DNA from 4 places in the Micromonospora sp. NRRL B-16802 genome. Region 1 is predicted to be linked to each of the others. Evidence: riboswitches for the same ligand, from Rfam matches in the RefSeq annotation. Region 1 holds a riboswitch; each other region holds the start of a gene.

Region 1 (7,347 bases):
CCTGCACGCCCTGGCGCACAACCGTGACCCGCGGGCGGTGCAGGTCGGCCGGCGGCGCGGCTCGATGGGCGCCCAGCACGCGCTGAGCCGCACCCCGCACGCGGCCACGGAGCTGGACGCCATCCTGGCGGGCCTTGTCGACCGGGTCACCCGGCGGATGCGGGCGGCTGGCCGGTCCGGGCGCACGGTGCTGCTGCGGCTGCGCTTCGGCGACTACACCCGGGCAACCCGCTCGCACACAGTGCGCAAGGCGACCGCGGACACCACGCCCCTGCTCGCCGCCGCGCGGGCGCTGCTGCGTACGGCGCTGCCGGAGATCGACAGGCGGGGCGTCACGCTGATCGGGGTGTCGGTGGGCAACCTCGACGACAACCCTGTGCAACCGGAGTTGCCGTTCGACGCCGTCCCCGGGGCGGACCTGGACGCCGCCGTGGACGCGGTCCGGGACCGGTTCGGGTCGACGGCGTTGACCCGCGCGGTGCTGCTGGGCCGGGATTCGGGTGTCGAAATGCCTCTTCTGCCGGACTGATCCGCCTGGTGGCGGCGGATATCACAGCAGCTGGAGGGTTTAGCGACGGCATGATCGGAGACGTTGTGACGATCAGCCTTGAGGGGGGACCACCATGTCCGACGACAGCAGCAACCGCGCGAGCCGGCGTGCCGAGCGTCCGCACGACGTGACCGACCCGCTGCTGTGGCAGCTGGCGCTCGACGTGCTCGACGCCCACGAGCCGACCGAGGACGGCGTCTGCGGCAACCTGCTCTGCGCCGGGGAACCGTACCCATGCGCGGCGCGCGGGAACGCTGAACAGTCGCTGCGGCTCGCCCGAGGCGGGGCCGAGACACCGCCGACGGCCGCCCCGCAGTGGGACGGCCACGACGAGACACCGGACAACTGGTCCACCCAGGAGTCCTTCCACCCGCGGCGGACCCGGTCCGGCGAAGCGGTCTCGGCGTCGCGGGCTTCGGCCGCCTGACGCCTCCGCCACGTCAGCGACACGCCAGCGGGCGCCCGACCGGAATCCGATCGGGCGCCCGCTGTGTCGTACGTCAGAGGCTGAGCCGCTGCCCGGGGAAGATCAGGCCCGGGTCGGCACCGACGACCTGCCGGTTGCGCTCGTAGAGGGCCTGCCAGCCGCCGTCCTGCCGGTGGCTCTGCGCGATCTCCGACAGGGTGTCGCCCGACTTCACCACATAGGTGTCGCCGCTGGCCGCCGGGGCGGTGCGCTTGTTACTGCGGGTCGCCGGCTGCTCACCGCGCGACGACCGCTGGGCGGGCTTGTCGGCCTTCGGAGTGGACTTCGACTTGGCGGTCGACTTCGACTTCGTGGTGGGCTTCGTCGAGGACTTCGTGGCCGAGCCGCCCGACGCCCCGGCCTTCTTGCCGCAGGTCGGCCACGCGCCGATGCCCTGCCCCTTGAGCACCTTCTCGGCGATGGTGATCTGCTCGCTGCGGCTCGCCAGGTCGGCGCGGGCGGCGTACTTCTTGCCGCCGTAGCCGGCCCAGGTGCTCTGCGAGAACTGCAACCCGCCGTAGTAGCCGTTGCCGGTGTTGATCTTCCAGTTGCCACCGGACTCGCACTTGGCGATGGCGTCCCAGTTGACGGCGGCCTGGGCCGGGGCGGCCGGGCCGAAGAGCGCCACGGCACCGGTGACCGCGCCGACGGCCAGGGTGCCGACGGCGATACGGCGGGTGCTGACCCGTCGATGACGGGGGGTATAGACAGACGTCATGAGTGTGCTTCCTCCACGCCGGCGAGGTGAGCTGTCGGGTTCGGGCCGAGGAGCCCGGCCGCGCGATGGCGGCTTCACCCCGAGGTGACGATGCACCGAGGAACGTTTGGGTCCCCCGCTCCTGCCCGGGTGACTGGGTTCCGACGACCGGGGGCAGGATTTGGCGTTACCGGTCGTGGCGTCCGCGATGGCGAACCCGACCGACGTTAGGCACGGCCGGCATCGATCGCCCAACCCCTGTGAAGTTCTTCACCGGGCCGCGCTGAGCGGCGCGCTCAGCGGTTGCGGGCGGCGTCCAGCTCTGCAGCGGCCATGATGGACCGCTTCCGATCAGATCTGCCGATCCCCGGCCGGTGGAGCCCGACAACGCGGGCCACCACCGGCCGGGGCACCTGGCTACAGGGTGCGGGCCAGCCGGTCGGCGAGCGTACGGGTGAAGCGGGCCGGGTCGGCCAGGTCGCCGCCCTCGGCGAGCACCGCCAGGCCGTACAGCAGCTCGGCGGTTTCGGTGAGGGTCTCGGCGGAATCGCCCTGCTCGTGGGCCTTGCGCAGCGCGGCTACCAGAGGATGACCGGGATTGATCTCCAGGATGCGCTTCGTCGACGGGATCTCGTGCCCCATCGCCCGGTACATCTTCTCCAGTGTCGGCGTGAGGTCGTGCGCGTCACCCACCACACAGGCCGGTGAGGTGGTGAGCCGCGACGACAGGCGGACCTCCCGGACGCTGTCGGCAAGGGTCGTGCCGAGCCAGTCCACGAGCGCCGCGAACTCCTGCCGCTGCTGCTCGCGCTCGGACTCGGCCTGCTGCTTTTCCTCGTCGGTGTCCAGGTCGACCTCGCCCTTGGCGATCGAGCGCAGCGGCCGGCCGTCGTACGTGCCGACCCGCTCCACCCACACCTCGTCGACAGGGTCGGTGAGCAGCAGCACCTCGTGGCCCTTGGCCCGGAACGCCTCCAGGTGCGGGGAGTTCTCGATGGTGGCCCGGGAGTCGCCGGTGGCGTACCAGATGTCGCTCTGGCCGTCCTTCATCCGGGAGACGTAGCCGGCCAGGTCGGTGAGCTCGGCCGGGTCGTGGGTGGAGGCCACCGACAGGATCTCCAGCAGGGTGTCGCGGTTGTCGGTGTCGTCGATGAGCCCTTCCTTGACGACAGTGCCGAACTCCTTCCAGAAGGTCTGGTAGCGCTCGGCGTGGTTGGCCTTGAGGTCCTTGACTGCGGCGAGGACCTTCTTCACCAGGCGGCGGCGGACGATCTGGATCTGGCGGTCCTGCTGGAGGATCTCCCGGGAGATGTTCAGCGACAGGTCGTGGGCGTCGACCACTCCCTTGACGAAGCGCAGGTAGGTGGGGACCAGCGCCTCGCAGTCGTCCATGATGAACACGCGCTTGACGTAGAGCTGGACGCCCCGGCGGCCCTGCGGGGAGAACAGGTCCAGTGGGGCGTGGCTGGGCAGGAAGAGCAGCGCCTCGTACTCGAAGGTGCCCTCGCCCTTCATGTGCACGACCTCGAGCGGGTCGGCCCAGTCGTGGCTGACGTGTTTGTAGAACTCGTTGTACTCGGCGGCGTCGACCTCGTCGCGGGGTCGCGCCCAGAGCGCCTTCATCGAGTTGAGGGTCTGCACCTCGCTGGTGGGGTCCGCGCCGTCGGTGCCGGGGCGTTCGACGGTCATCCGGATCGGCCAGGCGATGAAGTCGGAGTATCGCTTGACGATCTCGCGGATGGTCCACTCGGCGGTGTAGTCGTGCAGGTTGTCCTCGGTGTCGGCGGGCTTGAGGTGCAGGGTCACCGCCGTGCCCTGGGGTGCCTCGGCGACGGGCTCGATCGAGTACGTCCCCTCGCCTGTGGACTCCCAGCGGGTGCCGCCGGTCTCGCCGGCCTTGCGGGTCAGCAGGGTTACCCGGTCGGCGACCATGAACGCGGCGTAGAAGCCGACGCCGAACTGGCCGATCAGGTCCTGCGAGGCGCGGGCGTCGGCGGACTCCCGTAGTTGGCGCAGCAGCTCGGCGGTGCCGGACTTGGCGATCGTGCCGATCAGCCCGACCACCTCGTCGCGGGTCATGCCGATGCCGTTGTCCCGGACGGTCAGGGTGCGGGCGTCCCTGTCGACCTCGATGGCGACGTGCAGGTCGTCGGTGTCGGCGGCGAGGTCCTTGTCGACAAGCGTGGCCAGCCGCAGCTTGTCCAGCGCGTCGGACGCGTTCGAGATGAGTTCCCGCAGGAAGACGTCCTTGTTCGAATAGATCGAGTGGACCACCAACTGCAGGAGCTGACGCGCCTCAGCCTGGAACTCCAATGTCTCGGCCTGGTTGCTCACACCGTCTCCCTTCTCGGCTCGTGCGGAGGTTCGCCGAAAGGATACGAGCCGTCACGGGCGAGGCGGTGGCCGCATCCGAGTCGTATTCCCGATCGAGCCGGGCCGTCCCGTGACCTAGCTGACTTTGCTTAACGCAAGCCAGGCCCGATAGCGTGACGCCCATGAAGATTGCTGGAAGCACCGCCCTCGTCACCGGCGCCAACCGCGGCTTCGGCAGGCACCTGGCCGCCGAGTTACTCGCCCGCGGCGCGACCGTCTACGCCGCCGCCCGCAATCCGGACACCGTCGACATGCCCGGCGTGACGCCGGTACGCCTCGACATCACCGACCCCGCCTCGGTGGCCGCCGCCGCCGAGCTGGCCGGAAATGTGAACATCCTGATCAACAACGCCGGCATCGACTCCCGCACCGACCTGCTCGACGGCGACCTGGACCTCGTTCGGCTCGAACTGGAGACCCACTACCTCGGCACCCTGTCGATGGTCCGGGCATTCGCTCCCGTCATCGCCGGCAACGGCGGCGGGACGATCCTCAACGTGCTCTCCGTGCTGTCCTGGCTGAACTTCCCCGCGGCCGGGGCGTACGGCGCCGCGAAGTCGGCCGAGTGGGCGATGACCAACGCGCTGCGCGTCCAGCTCGCCGAGCGGGGCATCCGGGTCGCCAGCCTGCACGTCGGGTACATGGACACCGACATGGCCGCCACCGTCACCCAGCCGAAGTCCGACCCGGCGGTCATCGCCCGGATCGGCGTGGACGGCATCGAGTCCGACGCCTACGAGATCGTCGCCGACGACATCAGTCGGCAGGTCCAGGCCGGGCTCGCCGGCGGGGTGGGCGCGCTCTACCCGCAGCTCCCCTGACCTCTCGACGCGGCGGGCCGCCGCCGGGTGTTCCCGGCGGCGGCCCACTTCAACCGGTACGCGGTCAGCTCGCCTGCAACGTCACGTCGTCGATCACGAAGCTGGTCTGCAGGGACGAGTCCTCGGTGCCGGTGAACGTCAGCGTCACCGTCTGCCCGGCGTACGCGGCCACGTTGAGCGTGCGCTGGACGTAGCTGCTGGAGGCGTTCAGGTTCGAGTACGTCGCCAGCGTGGTCGAGCCCATCCGCACTGTCAGCTTGTCGTACGCCGTGGACGTGGTCGTCTCGGCGGTGTCGATGCGCGTCCAGAACGACAGCGTGTAGCTGGCGCAGCCGGCCGGCACCGTCACCGACTGGGACAGGGTCTCGGTGCGGGTGCTGCCGTACCCGTTGAGCCACGCCTTGTACGAGCCGGTCCGGGCCGGCTTGCTGCTGGAGTTGGTGATCACGCCGGAGGACGCCGTCCACACCGTGGCGCCGCTCTCGAAGCCGCCGTTGCCGATCACCTGGGCGGCCGCGCAGCCGCCGGTGCCGGTCACCGTGAGGGTGAGGGTGGCGCTGCGGGTGACCGAGCCGGTGCCGGTGACCGTCACCGTGAAGGTGCCTGTCGCGGCGCTTGACGACGCGGTCAGGGTCATCGTCGACGAGCCACCGGAGGTCACCGACGACGGGCTGAACGAGACGCTCACCCCGCTTGGCGCGCCGGAGGCGGACAGGCTCACCGACTGCGCCGACCCGGAGGTCGTCGCGGTGCTCACCGTGGCGGTGGTGCTGGCGCCCCGGGCCACGCTACGGGTCGTGGGGCTGACCGCCACTGAGAAGTCGTTGCTCGGGGTTCCTCCACCGACGGCCAGATCCCACAGCGCGTACGCCACTCCGTCGGCCGCCCGGTTCAGCACCGTGGCGCTGACGTTCGCCGTGGTGTCACAGGACCGGTGGTAGCAGGGGTCGTAGGCGGCGTTCGCGGTGCCGCCCCACTTGGCCGCCTGGGCGCTTGTCTTGCGGGCGCTGGCGCCCGCCGCGTAGCCCGAGGTGGGGATTCCGGCCTGCTGGAAGTAGTAGTCGTCGGAGCGGCCCTGGCCCTCGACGTTCTCCTCCGGCTGCAACCCGAGCGAGTCCCAGTACGCCTTCAGCGGGGCGGCCGTCGTGGACGTGACCCGGTTGATGAAGTAGCCGCCGTTTGTCGAGCCGACCATGTCGAAGTTGTAGTAGCCCTTGATGTAGCCCCGCTGGGTGCTGCTGAGCGAGTTGACGTAGAACCGGGAGCCGTTGAGCCCCTGCTCCTCGTCGGTCCACCAGGCGAACCGGACCTTCTTGGTCATCGTCGGGTTCTGCGCGGCCAGGACCAGGGCGTTCTCCAGCAGCGTGGACGAGCCGGTGGCGTTGTCGTTGATGCCCGGGCCGGCCGACACGCCGTCCAGGTGGGCGCCGAACATGACCACCTGGTCGGTCGGGCCGCCGGGCCACTCCGCGATCAGGTTGTTCGAGGGGTACGTGCAGCTGGAGCAGTACTGCTCGGTAACTGTGTAGCCCGCCGCCTGGAGCTTGCCCTTGACGTAGTTCAGCGAGGCCGTGTAGCCGGCCGAGCCGGCCCGCCGGTTGCCGCCGTTGCTGGTGGCGATGGAGTTGAACTGGGTCAGGTGCGCCTGGACGTTGCTGACGGAGATGTCCGGCGCTGCCAGGACGGCGGCTGACGCGGCGATCGGCCGGGCCGCAGCCGTTCCGGTGGTGGGTGACGCGGATGCCGGCTGGGCGGCCAGCGTCACCGTCCCGGCGAACACGGTGAGCGCGATTGCCGCGCTCAGCGTTCTGCCTCTCATGAGGGCTCCTCGGGGGTTGGAGAGATAGGGAGACACTTACAGATATCTATTCCGCAGGCATCGGTCGTTCGTCCCAACCCCACCGGCTCGACGCCGGACATACCACCGCACAGCCGTCCGCCGGTATCACCGACCGGCGCCTCCTCCACCGTGCCGGCCACCTCGCGAATCCGCACCCGCCCGGCAGTGGGACAGGCGGGTGCCGACGTCAGCACAGGTGAGGCGAAGTGTCAGGATGGGTACGTACCACCAGCAGGGGTCGTCGGGCCCGGAACGGGGGCTTGCGATGAGGCCGGGTCGAGCGTGAAACGACCCAGCACGGACCTGTTCACCGACGGTGGCCAGGCCGGCAGGCTGATGGCCGAGCTGGACTGGGCCGGCACCCCGCTGGGCCCGGTGGTGGGCTGGTCGCAGAGCCTGCGGTCCGCTGTCCGCATCGTGCTCTCGTCCCGATACCCGATGCTGCTGCTCTGGGGCCCGGACTTCACCCAGCTCTACAACGACGCGTACGCGGCGCTGATCGGCGACAAGCATCCCGCCGCGCTCGGCGACGACGTCCGGGTGACCCTGGCCGAGGGCTGGGACGTCCTGGGCCCGCTGATCCAGGAAGCCATGGCGACC
Region 2 (7,347 bases), on a different contig from region 1:
GTTCAGCTTCTTCTCGATCCGGGCGGCACAGGCGGCGCAGGTCATCCCGCCGATGGCCAGCTCGATCCGGTTCGGCGCCTCGGGCAGCGGTCTACTTGTGGTGGTCATCGTCCGTCCCGTCAGTTGTGCCCGTGGCCGGGGGTGCCGTGGTCGGCCGGCGCGGATCCGCTCGGGGTGGGCTCGGCGCCGGTCGTCGGGGCGTCCGCCGTCGGGGTGCCGGCGACGACTGTGAACTCGGCGGTGTGCACCCGACCGCCGTGCCGGAAGTCCAGGTAGAGCCGGTAGCTGCCGACCGACGGCACCTCGGCGAAGAACGTGACATCCGGGCCGGGCCGGGTCCGCCCGTCGCCGGGCGCTCCCTCCGGGTGGACGTGCAGGTACGCCAGGTCGCCCCGGCGCAGCGCCACCAGATGCCCGTACGCGCCCAGGTAGGGCTCCAGGTCGGTGACCGGCTGGCCGTCCCGGCTGACGGTGAGTGTGAGTGGTGAGGTGCGGCCGGGCTGCGGCTCACCGGCCAGCGTGACCGTGTAGCCGTCGACGGTGGTGCTGGTGGCCGGGGCAGGCAGGGGGCGCTCGGTCAGCGCGCCGGGGACTGTCACGTCCACTCCGAGGGTCAGCGGTTCACCGCCGGTCGGGGTGAAGTCGGCGAACGCCCGCCACTGCCCGGGGCCTGCCAGCGGGGTGTCGACCCGCCAGGTGCCGTCCGGTGCGAGGTCGGGGTGGACGTGGCGGAAGCCGGACAGGTCCCGCCGGGCCACGATCAGGTGCATGCGCTTGTCGTGCGCCACGTCGTACCGGGTGACCGGCTGGCCGTCCGGCCCGGTGACCCGGAAGGCGAATTCGCCGGCCGGGGCGGCGACCGGTTCGAGGGTGTAGCCACGGTCGGAGACGAGCAGGCCGCCGGGCAGCCCGGCCGCCTCGTCGTGCCCACCCTGCTCGGTGGGGTCCGAGGCGTGTGCGGCACCGCCGTCGTGGCGGCTCTCGGCGACCGGGGCGGCCGGGTCAGCGACCCGGCCGATCCCGTACGCCGCGCCGAAGACCGCCGCGAGACCGAGGGCGAAGCCGCCCAGTCTGGTGACCGTGTTCATCGCACGCCTTTCGATCACGCCTCGACGAGGTCGTAACCGGCCTCGTCGACGGCGGCCCGGATGTCCTCCACAGCCACCGGCTGCTCACTGCTGACGGTGACCTGGCCGCTGGCGAGGTCGACCTGGACGTCGTGCACGCCCGCGATGGCACCCACCTCGGAGCTGACCGCGCTGACGCAGTGCCCGCAGGTCATGCCCTTCACCTGGTACGTCGTGCTGACCATCGAACGAACTCCCTCCGTCACCTCCGACCATATACCCCCGGGGGGTAAGGCGAAGGCGGACCCGTGCGTTTGTGATGTACCGATACCCGGTGGGGGTATCAGCGAGAGCGACAGTACCATACCCCCCAGGGGTAAGCTATCCTGGTCGCCATGACCACACCGACCCCGATCCGCGGGTACACCGCCAGCAAGGACCAGCTGCTCACCCGGCTCCGCCGTGTCGAGGGGCAGGTCCGGGGCATCGAGAAGATGGTCGACGAGGACCGGTACTGCATCGACGTGCTCACGCAGATCTCCGCGATCCAGGCCGCACTCGACAAGGTGGCGCTGGGCCTGCTCGACGGGCACGCCCGGCACTGCATGCACGAGGGTGCCGCCGAGGGCCGGGCCGACGAGATGGCCACCGAGATGATGGCGGCGGTCGGACGACTCATGAAGCGCGGCTGACGGTCCTCAGCCCGCTGCCGGCCCTCAGCCCGCTGCCGCGCCGGTTCGCTCCCAGCCCGCCGTTGGCCCTCAGTCCGCTGCCGGCCCGAGCCTGACCCGGCGCAGCAACTGTGCGTTGAGCGCCACCACGATGGTGGACGCCGACATCAGCAGCGCGGCAACCGCCGGGCTCAACGCCACACCGGCCCCCGCCAGCACTCCCGCTGCCAGCGGCAACGCCACCACGTTGTAGCCGGCCGCCCAGGCGAGGTTCTGCCGCATCTTCCGGTACGACGCCCGGGACAGGCGGACCACGGCACCCACCCCACGCGGGTCCGAGGACGCCAGCACCACCCCGGCGGACTCGATCGCGACGTCAGTGCCCGCACCGATGGCGATGCCCACGTCCGCACGCGCCAACGCAGGCGCATCGTTCACCCCGTCGCCGACCATCGCCACTGTCAACCCCCGCCGCTGGAGTTCGGCCACCCGGCTGTCCTTCTCCGCAGGCAGCACCTCGGCGAAAACCTCGTCGACTCCGGGCCGGAAGCCGAGTTCCGCCGCGACCGCCTCCGCCACCGGGCGGGCGTCACCGGTGATCATGGCGATCGTCCGGACACCCTCGGCGCGCAGCTCGTCGATGGCCCGACGGGCCTCCGGACGTACCTCGTCGGTAAGCGCGAACGCGCCGAGCACGGTCTCCGGCAGCCGTACCAGATGCAGCACCGCCGCACCTCGCGTCGACCACCGCCCGGTCGCCTCCTCCACGTCCGCCGGAAGCGACAGTCCCCGTTCCCGCAACAGCGCCGGCCCGCCCACCGCGTACTCCGCGCCGTCGATGGTGGCCTGCACCCCACGGCCCGGCAGCGACCGGAATCCGGCAGCCGGAGCCGGGCCGGCGCGACCGGCCGCCGACACGATCGCGCGGGCCAAGGGATGTTCACTGTCGGACTCGACGCCCGCCGCGATGCGCAGCACTTCGTCCCGGTCGGTGCCCGGTGCCACCACCACGTCGGTGACCACGTGCTCGCCCCGGGTCAGGGTGCCGGTCTTGTCGAAGAGCACCGCGCCCACTGTGCGCATACGCTCCAACGCCAACCGGTCCTTGACGAGGATCCCGGACCGCGCGGCAAGCGCGGTCGACAGCGCGACGACCAGGGGGATGGCCAGCCCGAGCGCGTGCGGGCAGGCGATCACCAGGACGGTGACCGCGCGGATCACCGCCTCGTCGGGCCGGCCGAGCGCCGTCCAGACCAGCACTGTCAGCACGGCCGTGCCGGTGGCCACGTAGAACAGCGCGGCGGCGAACCGGTCGGCAAGCAGTTGCGCGCGGCCACCGGAGGCCTGCGCCTGCGCGACCATCCGCTGGATGCCGGCGAGCGCGGTCTGCTCGCCGAGCGCCTCGACGCGTACCCGGATCGCCGAGTCGGTGGCCACGGTGCCGGCCACCACCCGGTCGCCCGCCGACCGCGCGACCGGCCGCGACTCGCCGGTGATCATCGATTCGTCGAGTTCCGCGCTGCCGTCGACGATTCGACCGTCCGCCGGCACCCGACCCCCCGGGCGGACCAGCACCACGTCGTCCACCCGCAGGTCGGTCACCGGCACCGCCTCGACCTGCCCGTCCGTGGCCACCCGCTCGGCCTCGTCCGGCAGCAGCGCGGCCAGTGCCGCGAGTGCGCCCCGGGCCTGCCCGATGGCCTTCATCTCCTGCCAGTGCCCGAGCAGCATGATGGTGACCAGCGCTGCCAACTCCCACCAGAAGTCCAGGTCGAAGGCACCCAGGCTGGTAGCCAGCGACGCGGTGTAGGCCACTGTGATCGCCATCGCGATCAGCAGCATCATGCCCGGCGCCCGGTCCCGCACCTCCCGGACCGCGCCCACCAGGAACGGCCAACCACCCCACCAGAACACCACCGAGCCGAGCACCGGGCCCAGCCAGGACCGGCCGGGGAAGTCCCAGCTCAGAACCAACTGATCCGATACGAGCTGACTGGTCACCACCACCGGGATGGTGAGCACCAGGCAGACCCAGAAGCGGCGACGGAACATCGCCGGATCGTGCCCGGCGTGCTTGTCATGCCCGGCGTGCTTGTCATGCCCGGCGTGCTTGTCATGCCCGGTGTGTGCGGCGGGGATGCCGTGCCGCTTGTGGTCGGGGTCGGGTGGTGACAGAGGCGGCATGCCTCAAACATGCCCGGCCGAGGGCTGCCGCGCGAGCGGTTCGCTTATCCGACACCCCGTCACGAACTGCCGCCCCGATACGGGCTGGATAGCATCTCCCAGGATGAGCCTCCATACGCCGCCGCGCAGTCAGGCTGCGACGCCACCACGTCGTGGCGTCGCTTCCCGTCGACTGGGCCGGACGTTGACCGTCCGTGATCGGACGATCGCCGGGCGACGATCCGGCGCGCTTCCCGCGGCGTTTCCCCCGTCGACGGTGAACCGACCGCTCCGCTGACACGTACTTCGCACCGGATCGTTGGGAGTCTCGCATTGGGTTCCGACCACAGCCATTCCGCGCCACCCGCCCCGCCGCGGGTGCGACGGATCCTCGTCGCGACGGTGGTGCCGCTCTTCGTGGCAACCGTCCTCGCGGCGGTGGTGCTCTGGCCACGGGACGGGTCGCCGCAGACCGATGGCGGGGCGGACGTGCCGCGGTACCACGGCACCGTGACCCGGGTGGTTACCGAACCCTGCCCGCCAGCGCCGGCACCCGAGGGCGGCCCGTCGGCCGGACCCTGCGGCACGGTGGACGTCCGCGTCGAGGACGGGCCGAACGCCGGCCAGCAGGTCCAGACCCCGATTCCCGCCGGGCCGGGCGCGCCCCGGGTCGAGGTCGGCGACGACGTCATAATGGTCGAGCTGACCGACCCGACCGATCCCGCCGCCAGCAGTTGGAACATCGCCGAGCACCAGCGGGGAACGCCGCTGCTGTGGCTGGCGGTGGTCTTCGCCGCCGCGATCGTCGCGTTCGGCCGGTGGCGGGGCCTCGCCGCGCTGGCGGGGCTCGCGGCCAGCTTCGCCATCCTGCTCACCTTCGTGCTGCCGGGCATCGCCGCCGGTGGGTCACCGCTGCTGGTGGCGGTGGTCGGCGCCGCGCTCATCATGTTCGTGGTGCTCTATCTGACCCACGGGGTCACCGCACAGACCTCGGTCGCGGTCCTCGGCACCCTGGGCAGCCTGATCCTCACCGGAGTGCTCGCCACAATCGCCACGGCCGCCACCAACCTGACCGGCTTCGGCAGCGAGGACGCCACCACGCTGTCGATGTTCCAGGCCGACGTGGACCTGCACGGCCTGCTGCTCGCCGGAATCATCATCGGCTCACTCGGCGTACTCGACGACGTGACTGTCACCCAGGCCGCCACCGTCACCGAGCTGGCGAACGCCAACCCGGGGCTGAGCCGGTTGCAGCTCTACCGGGCGGCCACGCGGGTCGGCCGCGCCCACATCGCCTCCACGGTCAACACCATCGTCCTGGCGTACGCGGGCGCCTCGCTGCCGCTGCTGCTCCTGCTCACCGCCGACACACGACCCATCACACAGATCCTGACAAGCGAGTTCCTGGCGCAGGAGATCGTCCGCAGCGCGGTCGCCACGCTCGGCCTGATCGCCGCCGTACCGCTTACCACCGGGCTGGCCGCCCTGGTGACCGCCGCCGGGTCGACCCCGACCGGCGACGCGCCCCGGCCGCGACCGGAGCGAGCCGACGTACTGGCCGCCCTCAGCCGTCCACGCGCGGGCCGGCCCGACCCCGAGCACACCCCATCCCCATCCACCGCCACCGACCAGTGGCCAGAGCCGGACAGGAGCACGAAGACGGCATGGTGACACTCCTCAGCGTGACCAGATCGGGCCCTCGCCCCGACGACAGCAGCACTGGTCACTCAACGCCATGGCGATATGACGCTTTTGATGGGCATCCAGGCGTAGCTCACCCGGCCGACTCTCGGGTAACCTCGCTGCCGGTTACCGATGAAGGCGCGAAGCGGCGCCTGCGGTGCCACCGCCCAATCGCCAACCGGCGAGCCGGGGACCCAGGTACCTGGGGTGAATCCGCGCCAGCGGTAGGGGCCACTTCCGCCCCGAACCCGTCAGCTAACCCGGTCGGCGGTCGACGGAAGGGAACATTGTGACGGCACCCCTACGCCGCTGGTTGACACCTGTGGTGGCCGTGATCGCCGCACTGACCGTGCTCGCCGGGCCCGTACCGGCCCATGCCGCCCCGACGACCCCCACCCCGTCCGGGCACGAGGAGGACGGCGAGCCGAAGCTGCTCAACGACGTCATCGAGCAGGCCAACCGCGACTACTCCGCGGCAAAGTCCAAGCTGGACAAATCCAAGAAGCGACAGCTGGAGTTGGCGATCGAGGTCGAGCGGGCCAGGGCCGACCTGGACGCGTTGGAACCGCAGGTCGCGCAGATCGCCGCCCAGTCGTACCGCACCGGCCGCGTCGGCGCGATGGCGATGCTGCTGGACAGCACCGCCCCCGACACCTTCGTCAAGCGGGCCGCGGCGCTCGACGAGCTCAACATGGTCAACGAGAAGAAGCTCGCCGAGGTCAACGCGGTCAAGTCCCGCGCCGAGCAGGCCAAGCTGGCCCTCGACACGGAGGTCCGCGAGCAGCAGAAGCAGACAGCCCTGATGGCCAAGCGCAAGAGCGAGGCGGACAAGGCGCTCTCCCTCGTCGGCGGCAAGGGCTTCACAGGCGGTCTCGTGGACGCCACCTCGCCGGTCGCGAGGATCGGCCCGGGTCGCACCGCCGACGGCGACTGGAAGCCGCAGTCGTGCAGCGAGGACGACCCGACCACCTCCGGCTGCGTCACACCACGCACCCTGCACGCCTACAAGGAGGTCAGGCGGGCCGGCTTCACCCGGTTCGTCGGCTGCTACCGCCCCGGCGGGCCGTGGGAGCACCCGAAGGGCCGCGCCTGCGACTGGTCGCTTCAGAAGAGCGGCTTCTCCCCGTGGCACAACGAGGACACCCGCAAGTACGGCAACAACGTCGCCGCGTTCCTCATCCGCAACGCCGACCGACTCGGCATCTACTACGTGATCTGGAACCGGCAGATCTGGTTCCCGGCGACCGGGTGGAGCTCGTACAGCGGACCGTCGAACCACACCGACCACGTCCACATGTCACTGCTCTGACGGCACGTACCGCAGACGAGGGCCGCCCCGCAGCACGCGGGGCGGCCCTCGTCGCACGTGGCGGGTCGGCGGTCCGGGTCCTGTCAGGCAGCGGCGGTCGCGGCCGGGCCGTCCGGGACGCTGGGCACGTCGAGGGTCGCGGCACCGACCGGCACGGCGGTCACCGGACGCACCCCACCGATGGCCAGGCGGTACGACATTCCCACCACCGCGCAACGGCCCTGCTCCACCGCCTCGGCCAGTACCGGCGACTGTCCGAGCAGCGTCTCGACAGTCTGCGCGATGTGGATGTCGACGATGCCGTCGATGTCGTCCACACCCTCGGTCGTGGCGCGCCGCAGGCTGGGCAGCACCGCGTCGACCACCGCGCGCAGGTGCCCCACGGGTGCGGTGCCGGTGGCGGCCGCCTCGCGGGCCGCCTGGACGGCACCGCAGGAGTCGTGACCGAGCACCA
Region 3 (7,347 bases), on a different contig from region 1:
CGTCGAGAAGGCCGGCCTGCGCAAGGTCACCAAGGTGATCGAGGGCGGCGACACCCGCAACGCCACCACCCGGATCGCGCTGGACGCGGTCGGCCCGGCCGACTGCAACATCCTCTTCCACGACGCCGTCCGCCCACTGCTCAGCGGCCGGATCGTCCGCGAGTGCGTCAACGCGCTGTGGACCTACGACGCCGTGGACGTGGCCATCCCGTCCGCGGACACGATCATCCAGGTGGACGAGAACGACTGCATCACCGACATCCCGGTGCGCTCCCGGCTGCGCCGCGGCCAGACCCCGCAGGCGTTCCGCTCCCCCACCATCCGTGAGGCGTACCGGATCGCCGAGGATGACCCCAACTTCGCCGCCACCGACGACTGTGGCGTGGTGCTGCGCTACCTGCCGGGCACCCCGATCAAGGTGATCGACGGCTCGGACGAGAACATCAAGGTCACCCACCCGGTCGACGTGCACCTGGCGGACAAGCTCTTCCAGCTCGCCGCGGCGCAGGCGCCCCGGCTGACCAACCACCGCAGCTACACCGAGGAGCTGACCGGGCGCACCATCGTGGTGTTCGGCGGCAGCTACGGCATCGGCCACGAGCTGACCGAGCTGGCCCGAGGCTACGGCGCCCAGGTCTTCCCGTTCAGCCGCTCCACCACCGGCACCCACGTGGAGCGCGCCGAGGACGTCGAGGCCGCCCTCAAGACCGCCTTCGAGGCCACCGGCCGGATCGACCACGTGGTGGTCACCGCCGGGATCCTGGAGCGGGGCGCGCTGGCCGAGATGGACGAGGAGACGATGGACCGGCTGTTGCAGGTCAACTTCGTCGGCCCGGTGACCATCGCCCGCCAGGCCCTGCCGTACCTCCAGCAGACCAAGGGTCAGCTGCTGCTCTACACGTCCAGCTCGTACACCAGGGGTCGGGCCCGCTACGCGCTCTACTCGGCCACCAAGGCCGCCCTGGTCAACCTGACCCAGGCGCTCGCCGACGAGTGGGCCGACGTCGGCGTCCGCGTCAACTGCATCAACCCGGAGCGGACCGCCACCCCGATGCGGACGCGGGCCTTCGGCGAGGAGCCGGAGCACACCCTGCTCGCCGCGGAGGCCGTCGCCCAGTCCTCGCTCGACGTGCTGGTCTCCGACCTCACCGGCCAGGTCATCGACGTACGCCGGGCGCCCGGCGACGGGCCGGCGCCGGCTGCCGTACCGGCCCAGTCCGGCGCGGGGCGGGTCGAGGTGTCGGCTGGCACGACCTCCGCAAGCTGACGCGGGTAGCGGAAGCGGGACGGCGGCGAACGGAGCGACATGCGCGGTGACCTGGTCCGAAAGTTGGCCGCCCGGTGCCTGAGCGTCGGCCTGGCCGTGCTGGCGTTCGTCGTGGTGGCGCTGACCGGCGCCACCGGTTGGGGGCTGGCGCTGGCTGTCGCCGCGCTGGCGGCGGCCGCCGCCGAACAGCGAGTCCGGCCCGGCGCCGACCTCGTGGCGGAGACCACGCTGATCGCCGCCGCCGTGCTGGTCGGCTACGCCCGACGGCTTGACGACGGGTTCGACCTGGCGCTCGCCGCCACCGCCCTGGTCCTGCTGGGGCTGGTGCTGCTGGTGGGGCCGCTGCGGACCGCCGGCAACCTGGAGATCCGGGCAGCCAACCTGCCGGTACGGACGTGGACCCCGCTGATCGCCGGTCAGCTCGGCACCGCCCTGCTCGGGCTGCTCGCCGTCGTGGCGGTGGCCGCCGCGCTCGCTCTGCCCGCCGTCGTCGCGCTGGCCGCCAGCCTCCTGGTTGGCGCCGGCGCCGGGGCTGTCGCGCTGGACCTGGCCCGGCGGCGGTTCCGGCCTGCCAGCGGTGGCAACCCGGTGGCTCGCGCACTGCGCCGGCACCAGCCGGAGTTCCTGCTGCACTTCTCCGCGCCGCCCGGCTCGGAATATCAGGTCACCATGTGGCTGCCGTACCTGGAGCGGATCGGCCGCCCCTTCCTGGTCATGGTGCGCGAGCCGGAGTTCCTCGCGCCGATCGCCGCGGCCACAAGCGCGCCAGTGGTCTACTGCCCCACCCTGCGGACCATGGACGAGGCGCTGGTGCCGAGCCTGCGCACCGCCTTCTACGTCAACCACGGCGCGAAGAACAGCCACTGCATCCGGTTCACCCAGCTCACCCACGTGCAGCTGCACCACGGCGACAGCGACAAGGCGCCCAGCGCCAACCCGGTCTCGGGAATCTTCGACCGGATCTTCGTGGCCGGTCCGGCGGCGATCGACAGGTACGCCCGCGCCGGCATACAGATCCCCGCGGAGAAGTTCGTCGTGGTGGGCCGCCCGCAGGTCGAGTCGATCCAGGTACGCCCGGAGCCGGCCGTCGGGCTGGCCCAGCCCACTGTGCTCTACACGCCGACCTGGACGGGGCACCACGCCGACGCCGACTACTGCTCGCTGCCGGTAGCCGAGGCGCTGCTGCGGCGGCTGCTGGCACGCGGCGCGACGGTGATCCTGCGGGCCCACCCGTACACGACGCAGAACCCGGCATCCGCCCGTCAACTGGGCCGGCTCACCGAGCTGCTGGTCGCCGACCGGAACCGCACCGGGCGACCGCACGTGGTCGGGGCTGCGGCCCGGGAGCTGAGCCTGACCGAGTGCGTCAACCGCTCCGACGCGCTGATCTCCGACGTGTCCGGGGTGATCTCGGACTACCTCTACTCCGGCAAGCCGTACGCCGTCACCGACATGGGCGACGAGGGCGAACGGTTCACCGAGAACTTCCCGCTTGCCGCGTCGGGCTACGTGCTGCGCCGGGACATGTCGAACGCCGACGAGGTGCTGACCGCCCTGCTCGACACCGACCCGCTGGCCGAGGCGCGCTGGGCGACCCGCAGGCGTTACCTGGGTGACTTCCCCGCCGAGTCGTACGCCGAGGCGTTCCTGACCGCCGCCCGCCGGGAGTTGGCGTCGACGGACCACTCGACCGAGCGGTCGACGCAGCTCACTCCGCTGGCCTGAACCAGAGGCGTGCCGAGCGTCAGCGGTAGGCGTCCAGCAGCGCCAGCACGGCCGCCGGGTCCTCCACGTGCGCGTTGTGCCCGAGCCCGGGCAGCGTGGCGACCGGCACCCCGTACTCCTTGAGCTGCGCGTCGGTGACCATCGTGTCGTGCTCGCCGCGCGCCAGCACCACCGGCACGTCGGTCGCGGCCAGGAGCGCGGCGAGATCGGGCTCCCCGACGGCGAACGCGCCAGTGTCCATCGCGAGGCGCCACCGGCCGTCGATCTGGCGCAGGCCGGCGTCCACCATCGGGTGGTCCGGCGGGACCAGGCCGGCAAGCCCCGCGACCCGCAGGTAGCGACGGGCCGCCTCGGACCGGCTGGCGAACCAACTGACCGGGCGGGCCGCTACGTCGGCGGCGCGGGTCAGCTCGTCCGGCGTCCAGACGGCCTTGATGCCGAGCCCCACCACGGCGTCCACTGGCGTTCCGGCGGCGCGGGCGGCCAGCGCCAGGCCGACGACCCCACCCAGCGAGTGCCCGAGGACCACGATGCGGTCGCCGGGCGCCAGGGCCTGGGCGATGCGGTTGGCGAAACCTTCGAAGGAGTACGTCGGCAGCGGCGCCGACCAGCCGTGGCCGGCGAGGTCGGGTGCCAGCCACCTGCCGGGCCAGTGCTGCTCCAGCAGTGGCGCCCAGGGCAGCCAGACGTCACCGGTAGCCCCCATGCCGTGCAGCAGAAGCAGGACCGGCCTACGGTCGGCGTGACCACCCGATTCATCCAGCACGGCCGCAGTCTCCCACGGTTCACAGCCCGCGACGAGAGCCGTCGCCGCCCTGGCCCGGCGTCGACGAAGACGCCGCGAGCGCCGGCCCCTCGTGGGAGACGGCGCCCGCGGCGTCTGGTGGGGCCTCACGCCAGGGTCAGGCGGAGTAACCCCGAGTTGCGATCCAGTTGGCGAGGTTGATCGTGGTCATCCAGTACTCGCCGTAGGCCGCGTTCGCCGAGTCGGCGATCCGCACGGTACGGCCGTCGTCCTTGTAGCCGACCACCGCGACGTAGTGCCCGCCGCCGAAGGAGTGCCAGCCGCCGTTGGTGTCGACGGCGTCCCCGGCCACGTTGGCCACCACGCCACGGCCGTCGGTGATCGCGGTGACGACGTCAGCCTGGAGGCGGTCCATCTGGGCCGGGCTGGGCGAGCCGGCGAACATCCGGGTCCGGTACGGGGAGCCCTTCACCTCGGCGTTGAGCACCCGTGTGGTGTCCAGGGCCGAGTTGGTGCCCATCTCGGTGGTGCCCAGCTCGGCGCCCAACTGGTCCTGGGTGCGGTTGATGCCGGTGGCGCTGAGTGCGTTGCGGACGGCCGCCGGGCCGCAGTTGTAGTAGGTGTTCTGCGCCTGGTAGCGGAAGTCGAGCACCTTTGTCGCGGGCGGCTTCGGCGCTGCCTTCTTGGCGGTCAGGTCCGGGTCGCTGCTGGCCTTGGCGGCCGGCGATGCGGCGCTTGCGGAGGGGGCGGCGCTGCTCGGGCTGGCGCTGGTCGGGGCGGCGCTGGCCGAGGGGTCCGCGTCCCGGGCGTCGCCGCGGGAGGCGGCGGTGTCGCTGCGCATCTCGGCGACTGTCGACGCGGTGTGCTGGCCGACGGGGGCTTCGTCGGCACCGGCCACCAGGGCGCCGGTGGTGGTCGCGATGGCGAGGGCCGCGGCGGAGGCGACGGCGATCTGGTACGGGCGTTCGGTGGCGAGGCGACGCAGCTGACGCTGCAGGGTGTGCTTCACGGGTCCTCCACGGTTCAGGGGGAGAGCGGCACACCGGGGGCAGCCGGTATCCGGGCACGCGCCAGCGCGCGGACCGTGGTCCGCGGATGGTGGAACCGCTCAGGGAAACGCCCGGCGCGGCCGGGCGGGAAATGCGGTGACCCTGGGGGTCAGCTCACCGCCACGAGGAGGGCAAGCGTGGGTACCGCGACGCCGTGAAGGCGGAGGAATAGCCGAGGGGTGTGCGGGTGCTGCATGGGGATGGAACTCCTTCCGACACCGCCTACCGGGTTAGCTGACGGATTCGGGCGGGAAGATCGCCCTACCGCGGGCCGTGGCTCGCGGATTCACCCCGGACGTACTTGTGGGTCCCCGGTTCGTTGATCACGATTGAGCGGGTCGGTGCGGCGTCGCCATTCGCGATCGATTACCGCACCGGACGGGACGAACCCTACTGGCCGCCCAGAGCCCTGCCAAGCCTCGCTCACCTGCGTAAACCTTGAACGGGGCGACAATTTCCGGGCGTCTTGCCGCTGACGTGACTCGATGGGACGAGCGGTTACGGAGGCACCGTAGGTCGACAAGCGGACACGTCGTCGACAATGCCGCCGGATCTGCGGGAACAATCCGGCCGAACGCGCCAGCCGCCCGATTTCCCGCGCGTGTGACCGGGCTCACCGAATAATCGGCGCGTTTCACCCCACCCGCGCCGGGCGCCACCGCGCCGCCGCCGCCGGCAGAGCCGCGACACGGACGGTGCGGCGGGCCGCCACCCGGGTCGGCCGCAACCGGGCCGCCGCCGCGTACGCCTCCTCGGCCAGGGCGCGCGCCGCAGACGCCGCCAGCTCGGCGTCGCGCCAGGCCGCCCGTTCCCGTCCGGCGGCAGCCTCGTAGTCGGCCCGCCGCGTCTCCCGGGCCGCCCGGCTGATCAGCACCTCCTGCTCCACCGGGTGCCGTCGTGGATCCCAGCCGTGCCGGTGGCCGAACACGTCGCCGAGCTGCCGCATGGTCAGGTCCCCCCGCCAGTACGCGGCCATCGCCGCCCGGTGCAGGTAGCGCTCCCGGATGGCGTACTCGGCGGGGGTGCGCGGGGTTCGCGGGGTGGGCAGCGCCCCGGCGCCGGCGAACCGGCGGGCCACGGCGTCCGCCTCGTCGTACCGCGCCCAGGTCTGCTCCACCTGCTCCTGAGCAGTCAGCCAGGCCGCACGCCGTCGGCGGGCGGTCTGCGCCGCGCGGGCCGCGGCGACGGCCACCTCCTCGGCGTACCGGCGCAGGTCGGCGGCCTCGGCGACGGCGGCCTCACGGGCGGTGGGCGCCGGCTCGGCGGCCTCCCCGTCCCGCTCGGCGGCCGACCCGTCCCGCTCCGGACGGGCGACCAGGACGGCGAGCACTGTCAGTGTCAGCAGGAGCAGGGCCGACCAGATGGCGGCGGCCTGCGGCACCTCGGTCAGGAACTCGTAGAAGACGACGGTCTCCATGGTCGGCACCTCGGTGGGAGAGCGTTGCGATGGGAAGCCGCACGAGCGTCCGGGCCAGGGGGCCACGGTCGGCCGGTGCGAGGTGATGTGTCGTCAGGCGCGGCGGCGGGACGGTGTCCCGGTGATCGCGACAGGTGTCGCGGTGTGGCTCAGCGGCCCGGCGGTGCCCGGGTGCCCGGCCGGGTCGGCTCGTCGGCGCGGGGCAACGGATCGGTGGCCGGACGCGCCGGCAACGACTCTGCCGTGGCGGCAGGCACACCGCCCACGCCGCTGGGCGGGACAGGGTCGGTCGACCGCACCGTGGTCGCCTCGTCGGCGGCCGACACGTCGGCGACGGTGAACCTCGCGGCCATCTCGGCGGCGACGGACGTTTGCAGCCCGAGGCGCAGCACCGGGGCGGCGGTGAGGGACGACGACGCGGACGACCCGACGCCGACAGTCGCTGACCCGGCGGCTGGCGGCGGTGCCCCGGCGGCTGCCGTCGACTGCGGGCCTGGGCCGAGCGCGAGCGCGGCGACGGCGAAGCTGGTCAGCAGCCGTGTCGACCAGCGCGCCACCCACCACAGAGGACAGGTGAGCGCGACCGGAAGCACGGTCTCACGCTACCGCCGGCGCCGACCGGGCGCATCGGGCGCCGGGCGTGTCGACGCACGCCGCGCCGGACCGCGTTTGACCAGGTTGGACCCGTCAGCGCGAGTCGGCGTACGTCGATCGGTCGTCGGGCTTTCCGGCCCCGGCCTCGGTGTCGGCGGTCCGTTGCCGAGGGACGGCCGACGGGCGGGCCGGGCGGCGCGGTGCCAGTCGGCGCATCAGTGGCGTCTCGACGTAGCGGTGCAGCAACCCGGCCAGGATCAGGCTGACCACCAGGAACCCGAGCACCACAGCCGGGCCGCGCCACCCTTGGAAGCCGGTCCCCCAGTCCCCGCTCCACCGCAGCACGCTCGTCATCACCAGCACGTGCACCAGATAGAAGGCGAAGGAGACCTCGCCGAGCCACACCAGCGGACGGGAGCGCCACGGCGAGCGCCGGTCCCGCACGTCCGCGTCCGCGGCGGCGGTGATCACCAGCAGGTACGCGACAGCGAGCAGGGTGGTCCACAGTTCGGCGCGGATCCACTGCGAGGCGGCCACCCAGGTCGCCACG
Region 4 (7,347 bases), on a different contig from region 1:
CTGCCGACCGGCCAGCGCGTACGTCTGGCCGGCGGAGGCCCGGGCGCCGTGGTCGGACACCTCCATCGTGTTCGGGGTGCCGTCGGGGCGCAGCGCGATGTCGTTGACAAGCGGCGCGTCGGCCGACGGCGCGGAGCGCAGCACCACCGACGACGAACCGCGCGACGGGCACGGAACGCCTGGCGTGACGCAGCCGACGAACGCCGGCCTGTTGGTGGCGTAGTCCGGGTCGATCCGGACCAGGCCGGTGGCCGGGGTGCCGGTGTCGAGTCGCGGCGCGTGCAGCAGGTCGAAGTAGTGCGTCCAGTCCCAGTACGGGCCCGGGTCCCAGTGCATCCCGCGCACTGTCGCCGCGGTGGTGCCGGGCACGTTGTCGTGGCCGATGATGTGCTGACGGTCCAGCGGGATGCCAAGTCGCAGCGCGAGGTGCCGGACGAGCTTCGCGGACGTCCGGTACATCGCCTCGGTGTACCAGGTGCCCTGCGCCGCGAAGCCCTCGTGTTCGAGCCCGATCGACTTGGCGTTGACGTACCAGTTGCCGGCGTGCCAGGCGACGTCCTTGGTCTTGACGTGCTGGGCGATGTGCCCGTCCACCGAGCGCAGCGAGTAGTGCCAGCTCACGTAGGTCGGATCTTGGACGAGCTTCAGGGTGGTGGCCCAGCTCGCCTCGGTGTCGTGGATGACGATGTACTCGATCTTCTGCCGCTTGGGCCGGTCGGAGAGGTCGTGGTTGCCGTAGTCCCCGTCGCCGAACGCCTCGTACGGCGCCGGGATCCACTCACAGGAGATGGTGCGGGGGCACTCCAGCCCGTCCGGGCGGGCGAGCTTGCGCAGGCCCAGCCGGTCCAGCCAGGTTCGATCCGGCCGTACCGTGCGGGCCGGCAGGGTGACCCGCTGGCCGTCGTCGGTCACCCGGGACTCGCCGGCGCCGATGGTGGTGAAGACCTCGTCGGCGAAGGCCGCCGCGGCGTCGGCGCTGTCCGCGCCTGCGTAACGGGCAACCGCGCCGTACCAGGCAGCCGGGTCGGTGCCGGTGCCGATCGGTGCGCCAAGCTCCCGCTGGTACGACGCCAGCAGCGCCGCCCCGCCCCGGATGTTCGCGTTCGGGTCGGTGCGCAGCGACTCCGGGGCCACGCCGGTCAGCGCGGCGGCGGCGTCGACCGTTTGCAGGGCGGCGCTGGGCGGCGCGGGCTCCGAGGCTTCGCGGGGTGCCAGCGCGGTACGCGAGTCGTCGCCGCGCGGGTCCTCGGTGCCGGTGTCGTGGTGCCCGCGCCCGGGCAGGGCGGTCACGTGCCGGGCGTCGGTCAGGTGCATCGGGCCGTAGCCGCCGCTGGTGCTGGGCGTGCCGGCGTTGCTGTCCCAGCGGGACTCCAGATAGGAGACCCCGAGCAGCACGTCGGTCGGTACGCCGTACTCGCTCGCTGCGGCAGCGTACTGCTGCTGGCGGTCGGCCGTTGGTGCGGCGGCGACCGGACCGGCGGGCAGTGGCACCACGGTCACGGCGACCACGGCGGTGACCAGCAATGTGCGCCGACGGGACGGCAGGGTTGGACGGTGCATCGAACCCCCTAGATTGCGTGGGTAACTGTGAGGTCACCCTCCCGCCGGCCGGGAGCTCCCGTCAATACCTTTCCATATTCGGATACAGGCAGAAAAAAACCTTCGCGCACGGTCCGTGACCCCGCAGAATCGCCACGGAGTGTCACTGCCGCACGGGTTGCGGATCGGTAACGGTCATCTCTACTCTGGTCAATCGTCGGCCCGGTAGCAGGTCTGCCCATCCCGGGCGGTAACGGACCGGCACCGCCGAGTCGCTCGACGAGTGAGCCGGGGACCCAGGTTCCCTCGGGGTGAATCCGCAGATCGTGCGGTAGGGCGTCGACTTCCCGCCCGAACCCGTCAGCTAACCCGGTAGGCGGTCAGGAAGAAGGAGTACGGAACCCCGGTGGCACTCCATGCCCCGCGGCCGTCGTCCGAGCGGTCGGCCTCAGCCGACCCCCTGTCGATCGTGCCGCGTCAACGCTGGTCCCGCTTCACCACAGCTCTCGCCGCCATGGTCGGCGTCGCCGTCGTCCTGACCGGCAGCGCCACGGCCGCGCACGCGGACCCGTCCGTCGCCGAGATCGAACGCCAGATCGACGCCGACTGGAACAAGCTCGAACCGATCATCGAACGGCACAACTCCACCCGCACCGAGCTGGCCGCCAAGCGTAAGCAGGCAAGCGCGCTGGCCGCCAGGATCGCCCCGCTGGAGCGCCAGGTCGACGCCGCCATGGACAAGGTCAGCGCCCTGGCCGTCCGCGCGTACATGGGTGAGAACGTCTCCACTGTCAACGCGATGCTCGGCAGCCGCTCGCCAAGCGAGATGGTCGGCCAGCTCGAAATGCTCGACCGGTTCGCCCACAACCAGCAGCAGGACGTGAAGCAGGTGGCCGACCTGCGCGACGAGTTGGCCCGGCAGAAGGCGCCGCTGGACGAGTTGGTCGCCGAGCTGACCCTGACCGAGGCGCAGTTGGCGGCGAAGAAGAAGCAGATCAACGCCGAGATCGACAAGCTACAGAAGCTGCGCCTCAAGGTGTACGGCAACGGCGGCGGGGGTCCGCTGCGTCCGGCGCCCTGCCCGGCCAGCTACCCCGGAGGCGGGGCGGGCACGGCGGTCAAGTTCGCCTGCGCCCAGATCGGCAAGCCCTACGTGTGGGGCGCCGAGGGCCCGAACTCGTACGACTGCTCGGGGCTGATGCTTGCCGCGTGGGCCAAGGCCGGCGTGTCACTGCCGCACAACGCCGCGCAGCAGAGCCGGGTGACAAAGGACGTCAGCCGCGCCGACCTCCGCCCCGGTGACCTGGTCTTCTACTACAGCGACATCCACCACGTGGGCATGTACGTCGGTGACGGCTGGGTGGTGCACGCCTCCCAGGCCGGTCAACCCGTCAAGATGAAGAAGGTCGACGACGGCCCGATCCACAGTTACGGCCGTCCCGGCTGAGGTGTAAGGAGGGGCCCCTTCCTAACGCCTCGTGTAGAGAAGGGGCCCCTTACTAACACCGGACGGGCGTGCGGCTCAACGGGTCGGCCAGGCGCGCCAGTTCTGCCAGGAGCGGCTCGGCGTCGGCCCCCGCTGGCCCTGGTAGCGCGAGCCGTAGACCACCGAGCCGTACGGGTGCTCGGCCGGCGAGGAGAGCCGGAAGATGCACAGCTGCCCGATCTTCATGCCCGGCCAGAGGGTGATCGGCAGGTTCGCCACGTTTGACAGCTCCAGCGTCACGTGACCGGAGAAACCCGGGTCGATGAAGCCGGCGGTGGAGTGGGTGAGCAGTCCGAGACGGCCCAGGCTGGACTTGCCCTCCAGACGGCCGGCGAGCTGCTCGCCGAGGGAGATCACCTCAAGCGTCGAGGCAAGTACGAACTCGCCCGGGTGCAGCACGAACGGCTCGCCGTCGGGCACCTCGACCACCGAGGTCAGGTCGTCCTGCTGCATGGCCGGATCGATGTGCGTGTAGAGGTGGTTGTTGAAGACCCGGAACAGCCTGTCGAGTCTTACGTCGATGCTGGACGGTTGAACCAGAGTGGGCTCGAAAGGCTCCAGGCCCAGCGTGCCGGCCTTGATCTCGGTGACCAGGTCGCGGTCGGAGAGCAGCATCGGACCACCATAGCGAGGCAGCCGGTGACCAGCGTGTCGAGGTCGCCTCTCGTACATTTGTTCGATAGAATGCCCTCATGGCTTCCTGGTCCGATTTTGCCGCCGACGAGCCCCGCCTCGCCGACGGGATCCGCGTTCTCCTGCAGCAGTACGGGCCGGGCTTCGGCTATCTGGCCACGGTCCGCGCCGACGGCGGTCCCCGCGTCCATCCGGTGTCCCCGGTCATCACCGACGAGGGCCTGTTCTGCTTCATCATCGACTCGCCGAAGCGCCGCGATCTCGAACGCGACGGCCGTTACGCCCTGCACTCGTTCCCACCGGAGGAGAGCGACGACGAGGCGTACGTGGCGGGGCACGCCTCGCCGGTTACCGACCCGGCCCGGGTGGCCCGGCTGGCGCAGACCGCCCGAGCCGAGCCGCAGGTCGACTGGCGGCTCTTCGAGTTCACCGTCGACGTGGCGATGCTGACCCGCCGTGAGCACCAGATCACCGGCATTCCTGGTCTCCCGCCGAGCCGTCCGGCCGTTCGGGTCTGGCTCGACCCGCGAGCCCCGGCGGCCGCGCCGCTCGGCGTACCCCAGGCTCGCCCGACCCGCCTCAGCCGCGACGTCAAGTGCACGACGGCCGCCGCCTGACCACGGCCCAGAAACGCTGGTGCCGGCTCCGTCGTGGCGGAGCCGGCACCAGGTGTACGCGGGACAGCTACGCCGCGCGGTACGCGTTCCAGGCGGTCAGCATGCGGCTGGCCTGGCCCGGGGTGAACTGGTACATGCACGAGTCGTAGGTGTAGTCCATGAAGTTGGTGATCGGGTCCAGCCCGGTCGCCGAGCAGGTGTTCCGCCCGGTCGGGCACTGGTAGGCCGGCGAAGCCTCGGCCGGGGTGTCGCTGACGCTGTCACCCGAGCCGCCGCAGCCGCCCTGGAAGGTGTGGTAGAGGTTCAGCCAGTGCCCCACCTCGTGGGTGCCGGTGTCGCCCTGGTTGTAGTTGGTCGAGGTGCCGCCCGGCAGCGACTCGCTCAGCACGACCACGCCGTCCATGCTGCTCAGGTTGCGCTGCGGGAAGGTCGCCCAGCCCAGCAGGTTGTTGCTCAACTCGCCGAGGTAGATGTTGAGCGTGTTCTTGCCGCCGGTCCGCAGCGAGGACTTCATCGACCGCTCCGCCGACGAGCCCTGCACGATCGGGTACCACGACGGGTTCGTCACCCGGTTGATCCTGTCGAGCCGGAAGGCGAACGCGGTGACCGCGCCGCCCGTCGCACCGGCGTACGCCTGGTTGAGGACATTGATCTGCGAGGTGATCATCGAGTCCGGGATGTTGCCGCCCGCGCGGGTGGTGTTCTCCTGGATCACGTGCACCACCACCGGGATGGTGACGGTGGCCAGCGCCGTAGCGCCAGCACCTGTCCGATAGTTGGCGCGCTCCCGCAGCGCCGCAGCCATGTCGGCTTCCCGCTCGCGGACCTGGTTGACGGTCAACTCGTTCGGGTCGTGCTTGGCTGCGCCACCGGGCTTCATCCGGGCGTCGGCGTGGCTGTCGGCCTGCTCCACGCAGGCGCCGTCGGGCGCCGCCGAGAAGGCCGAAGCGGCCGGAACGACACCCACCGCAGCGGTGCTGAGCAGCAGCGCGAGGGTTGTCGATGCGACACCGGCGGCACGCCGGGTCAGCAGGTTGGGACGGGGTCCCATGGGCCCACCTCTTTCTGGCGGCGCGGCAGGGGGTGTGTCACGCCAGGGCTGAGAACGTGTGGCTGACGTTACAACCCATCGATGCATTTGAGAACGGCTATATGTTGCCGTGAGGAAACTTCTTGCAGGGCGGGGTCGCCGGCCGGCGCTCGGGGGTGCCTGGGTGCACCGGCTGGGCGACTCGGGTACAGTGGTGCCGCTCGCGGGTGTAGTTCAATGGCAGAACATCAGCTTCCCAAGCTGACAGTGCGGGTTCGATTCCCGTCACCCGCTCCACACACAGAAGCCCTGGTCAGGACAGACGTCCCACCAGGGTTTCCGTGGTTCTAGGTCTTGCTGAAACAGGGATGGGCCATTGGCTCGCCTCGGCGGCCGGTCCGTAGCCCTCGGCAACACACTTGACCTTGCGCTTGTTCGCCTTGCGCCGGGCAGCCTTGACCGCCTTGTCGATCGCGTCGGCGATGCCCTTGTCGGCCTCCCGGCGGTGGCGTAACGGAGGCGGGCCCTTGGGCCGTGTCTGGAAGTCGCGCTCAGCGTCCCCTGCTTGTAAAGCTTGCTTGACAGCGGCAAGCCTGACAAGCATCCTTGACACATGCGCAACACGGTACGGGCGCTGCGGACGCGTCGTGGCCTGTCGCAGGGCGAGCTTGCGACGGCGATGGGAGTATCGCGGCAAACGATCAACTCCATCGAGACAGGGAAGTACCTGCCTTCCCTTCCGCTCGCGATCGGGTTGGCGCGCTTCTTCGAGACGTCTGTGGAGGAGGTCTTTCATGTCGAGCAGTGACAGGACGATCCGTAAGACGGGGTCATGGAGCAGGTGGGGAATCCCGGGCTTCGCGGTCCTGTGTGGTCTGACCTATTTCGTGGCGGGGTGGATTGGCGGTGACCGCAGGTTCGGCCTCCAGGGCTTCGGTATCATGCTGGCCCTCGCGGTGGCGCTCCTCGTCTTGAGCCGCAAGAGCGAGACGGTCACGGGCCTGCTTGAGCGCCGAGACGAACGCATCAACCAGATCGACAAAGACGCGACCGTATTTTCCGGTGTGACGTTGACATGCGCGGTGTTGATCGGGTTCGTTGTTGAGATCGCGCGGGGACAGGACGGGATGCCCTACGCGGCACTCGGTGCGATCGCCGGATTGGCATACGTGCTGGCCCTTGTCGTTCAGCGTATCCGCCGCTGAACGAGCCCGGGAGCGCCCTCGAAACCCCGCCTCGGCCTCCACAGCGGCCCGCCGTTCATCGACAATTCCCATATCGTTGGGGTACCCACCATGTCGGGCCACGAGCACGCGGCGGCTGCGGTCAGCGGCACCGCTGGCACCAGGGGCAGGACTTACGCGTCCTGTCGCTCACCGTGGTTAATCGCCGGCTCGGCAGTGCCAAACGGGTTGTCGATGACGTACCGCCAGTGGCCGTCGGGACCGCAGTGGGCCACAGAAACACTGGAGAGCAGGTCGCCGCCCGGGTAGTGGTCGCCCTCGGCCACAGGGTCGCGGAGCAGGACTTTTACCGCGAGAGGCAGCAGAGCCGGCACGCCGATCTCTTGCCCGAGCATGATGCCCAGGTCCTCGACGGAAGCAACTCGACGTCGCCGCCAGGATCCGTCGATCGGCACCCCTGATCCATTCGCATACGCTGATGATGTGAACCGTCCTCGCCACTACACCGCTGGCGCCAGCCTCGTCGTGCTTGCGGGCGCAGGCCTGATCATGGCGACGATCGCTTGGAGATGGGGTCACCTCGCGTACGGAATCGGTGTCGCCGCCGTGGTGGTCGGTGTCGTCTGGACCGTCGCACTGGTGGCACGTGGCACCGCCTCAAGGATCGCGTTGAGCACGGGGGCGGCCGTCGTCATCGTCGCCGGCGCCGTCGTGGCCGTCACCGGCTTCCCGCAGTCGCCGCCGCGGTGGAAGATGCCCGCTGACGCGCAGAGACCGAATGGCGAGTCAGCCAGGACGGGTGACCTGATCATCATTGGTGGCACCGCCCGACACGCCGAGACCGGGGCGGTTGCCTGG

The links. A riboswitch is a leader RNA that binds a small molecule or an ion and turns the genes downstream of it on or off. The one in region 1 is predicted to bind cyclic di-AMP.
Region 2: it holds a riboswitch for cyclic di-AMP, as region 1 does, so the genes downstream of both, ADK66_RS23675 (hypothetical protein) here and ADK66_RS16540 (transglycosylase family protein) in region 1, are expected to answer to the same signal.
Region 3: it holds a riboswitch for cyclic di-AMP, as region 1 does, so the genes downstream of both, ADK66_RS05085 (C39 family peptidase) here and ADK66_RS16540 (transglycosylase family protein) in region 1, are expected to answer to the same signal.
Region 4: it holds a riboswitch for cyclic di-AMP, as region 1 does, so the genes downstream of both, ADK66_RS01520 (NlpC/P60 family protein) here and ADK66_RS16540 (transglycosylase family protein) in region 1, are expected to answer to the same signal.

Annotation. Positions count from the first base shown of each region.
Region 1 is NZ_LGEB01000062.1:40,354-47,700, forward strand. Features, by position in the region: gene dinB (DNA polymerase IV) at 1-529, shown strand, start outside; gene ADK66_RS16535 (hypothetical protein) at 624-977, shown strand; gene ADK66_RS16540 (transglycosylase family protein) at 1,051-1,734, opposite strand; cyclic di-AMP (ydaO/yuaA leader) riboswitch at 1,737-1,910, opposite strand; gene htpG (molecular chaperone HtpG) at 2,131-4,047, opposite strand; gene ADK66_RS16550 (SDR family oxidoreductase) at 4,209-4,907, shown strand; gene ADK66_RS16555 (M28 family peptidase) at 4,972-6,726, opposite strand; gene ADK66_RS16560 (ATP-binding protein) at 7,030-7,347, shown strand, end outside.
Region 2 is NZ_LGEB01000086.1:119,011-126,357, reverse strand. Features, by position in the region: gene ADK66_RS23705 (cation-translocating P-type ATPase) at 1-108, opposite strand, end outside; gene ADK66_RS23700 (hypothetical protein) at 120-1,088, opposite strand; gene ADK66_RS23695 (heavy-metal-associated domain-containing protein) at 1,103-1,312, opposite strand; gene ADK66_RS23690 (metal-sensitive transcriptional regulator) at 1,463-1,759, shown strand; gene ADK66_RS23685 (heavy metal translocating P-type ATPase) at 1,829-3,922, opposite strand; gene ADK66_RS23680 (YibE/F family protein) at 4,235-5,572, shown strand; cyclic di-AMP (ydaO/yuaA leader) riboswitch at 5,739-5,869, shown strand; gene ADK66_RS23675 (hypothetical protein) at 5,874-6,893, shown strand; gene ADK66_RS23670 (carbonic anhydrase) at 6,977-7,347, opposite strand, start outside.
Region 3 is NZ_LGEB01000024.1:57,804-65,150, forward strand. Features, by position in the region: gene ADK66_RS05070 (bifunctional cytidylyltransferase/SDR family oxidoreductase) at 1-1,267, shown strand, start outside; gene ADK66_RS05075 (CDP-glycerol glycerophosphotransferase family protein) at 1,307-2,992, shown strand; gene ADK66_RS05080 (alpha/beta fold hydrolase) at 3,012-3,758, opposite strand; gene ADK66_RS05085 (C39 family peptidase) at 3,895-4,746, opposite strand; cyclic di-AMP (ydaO/yuaA leader) riboswitch at 4,991-5,132, opposite strand; gene ADK66_RS05090 (hypothetical protein) at 5,421-6,203, opposite strand; gene ADK66_RS05095 (hypothetical protein) at 6,353-6,796, opposite strand; gene ADK66_RS05100 (acyltransferase) at 6,891-7,347, opposite strand, start outside.
Region 4 is NZ_LGEB01000001.1:322,596-329,942, forward strand. Features, by position in the region: gene ADK66_RS01515 (N-acetylmuramoyl-L-alanine amidase) at 1-1,560, opposite strand, end outside; cyclic di-AMP (ydaO/yuaA leader) riboswitch at 1,795-1,932, shown strand; gene ADK66_RS01520 (NlpC/P60 family protein) at 1,946-2,986, shown strand; gene dcd (dCTP deaminase) at 3,062-3,640, opposite strand; gene ADK66_RS01530 (pyridoxamine 5'-phosphate oxidase family protein) at 3,718-4,275, shown strand; gene ADK66_RS01535 (zinc metalloprotease) at 4,343-5,326, opposite strand; tRNA gene ADK66_RS01540 (tRNA-Gly) at 5,529-5,602, shown strand; gene ADK66_RS32105 (hypothetical protein) at 5,619-5,909, opposite strand; gene ADK66_RS01545 (helix-turn-helix transcriptional regulator) at 5,919-6,113, shown strand; gene ADK66_RS01550 (hypothetical protein) at 6,100-6,510, shown strand; gene ADK66_RS01555 (contact-dependent growth inhibition system immunity protein) at 6,663-6,944, opposite strand; gene ADK66_RS01560 (PQQ-binding-like beta-propeller repeat protein) at 6,973-7,347, shown strand, end outside.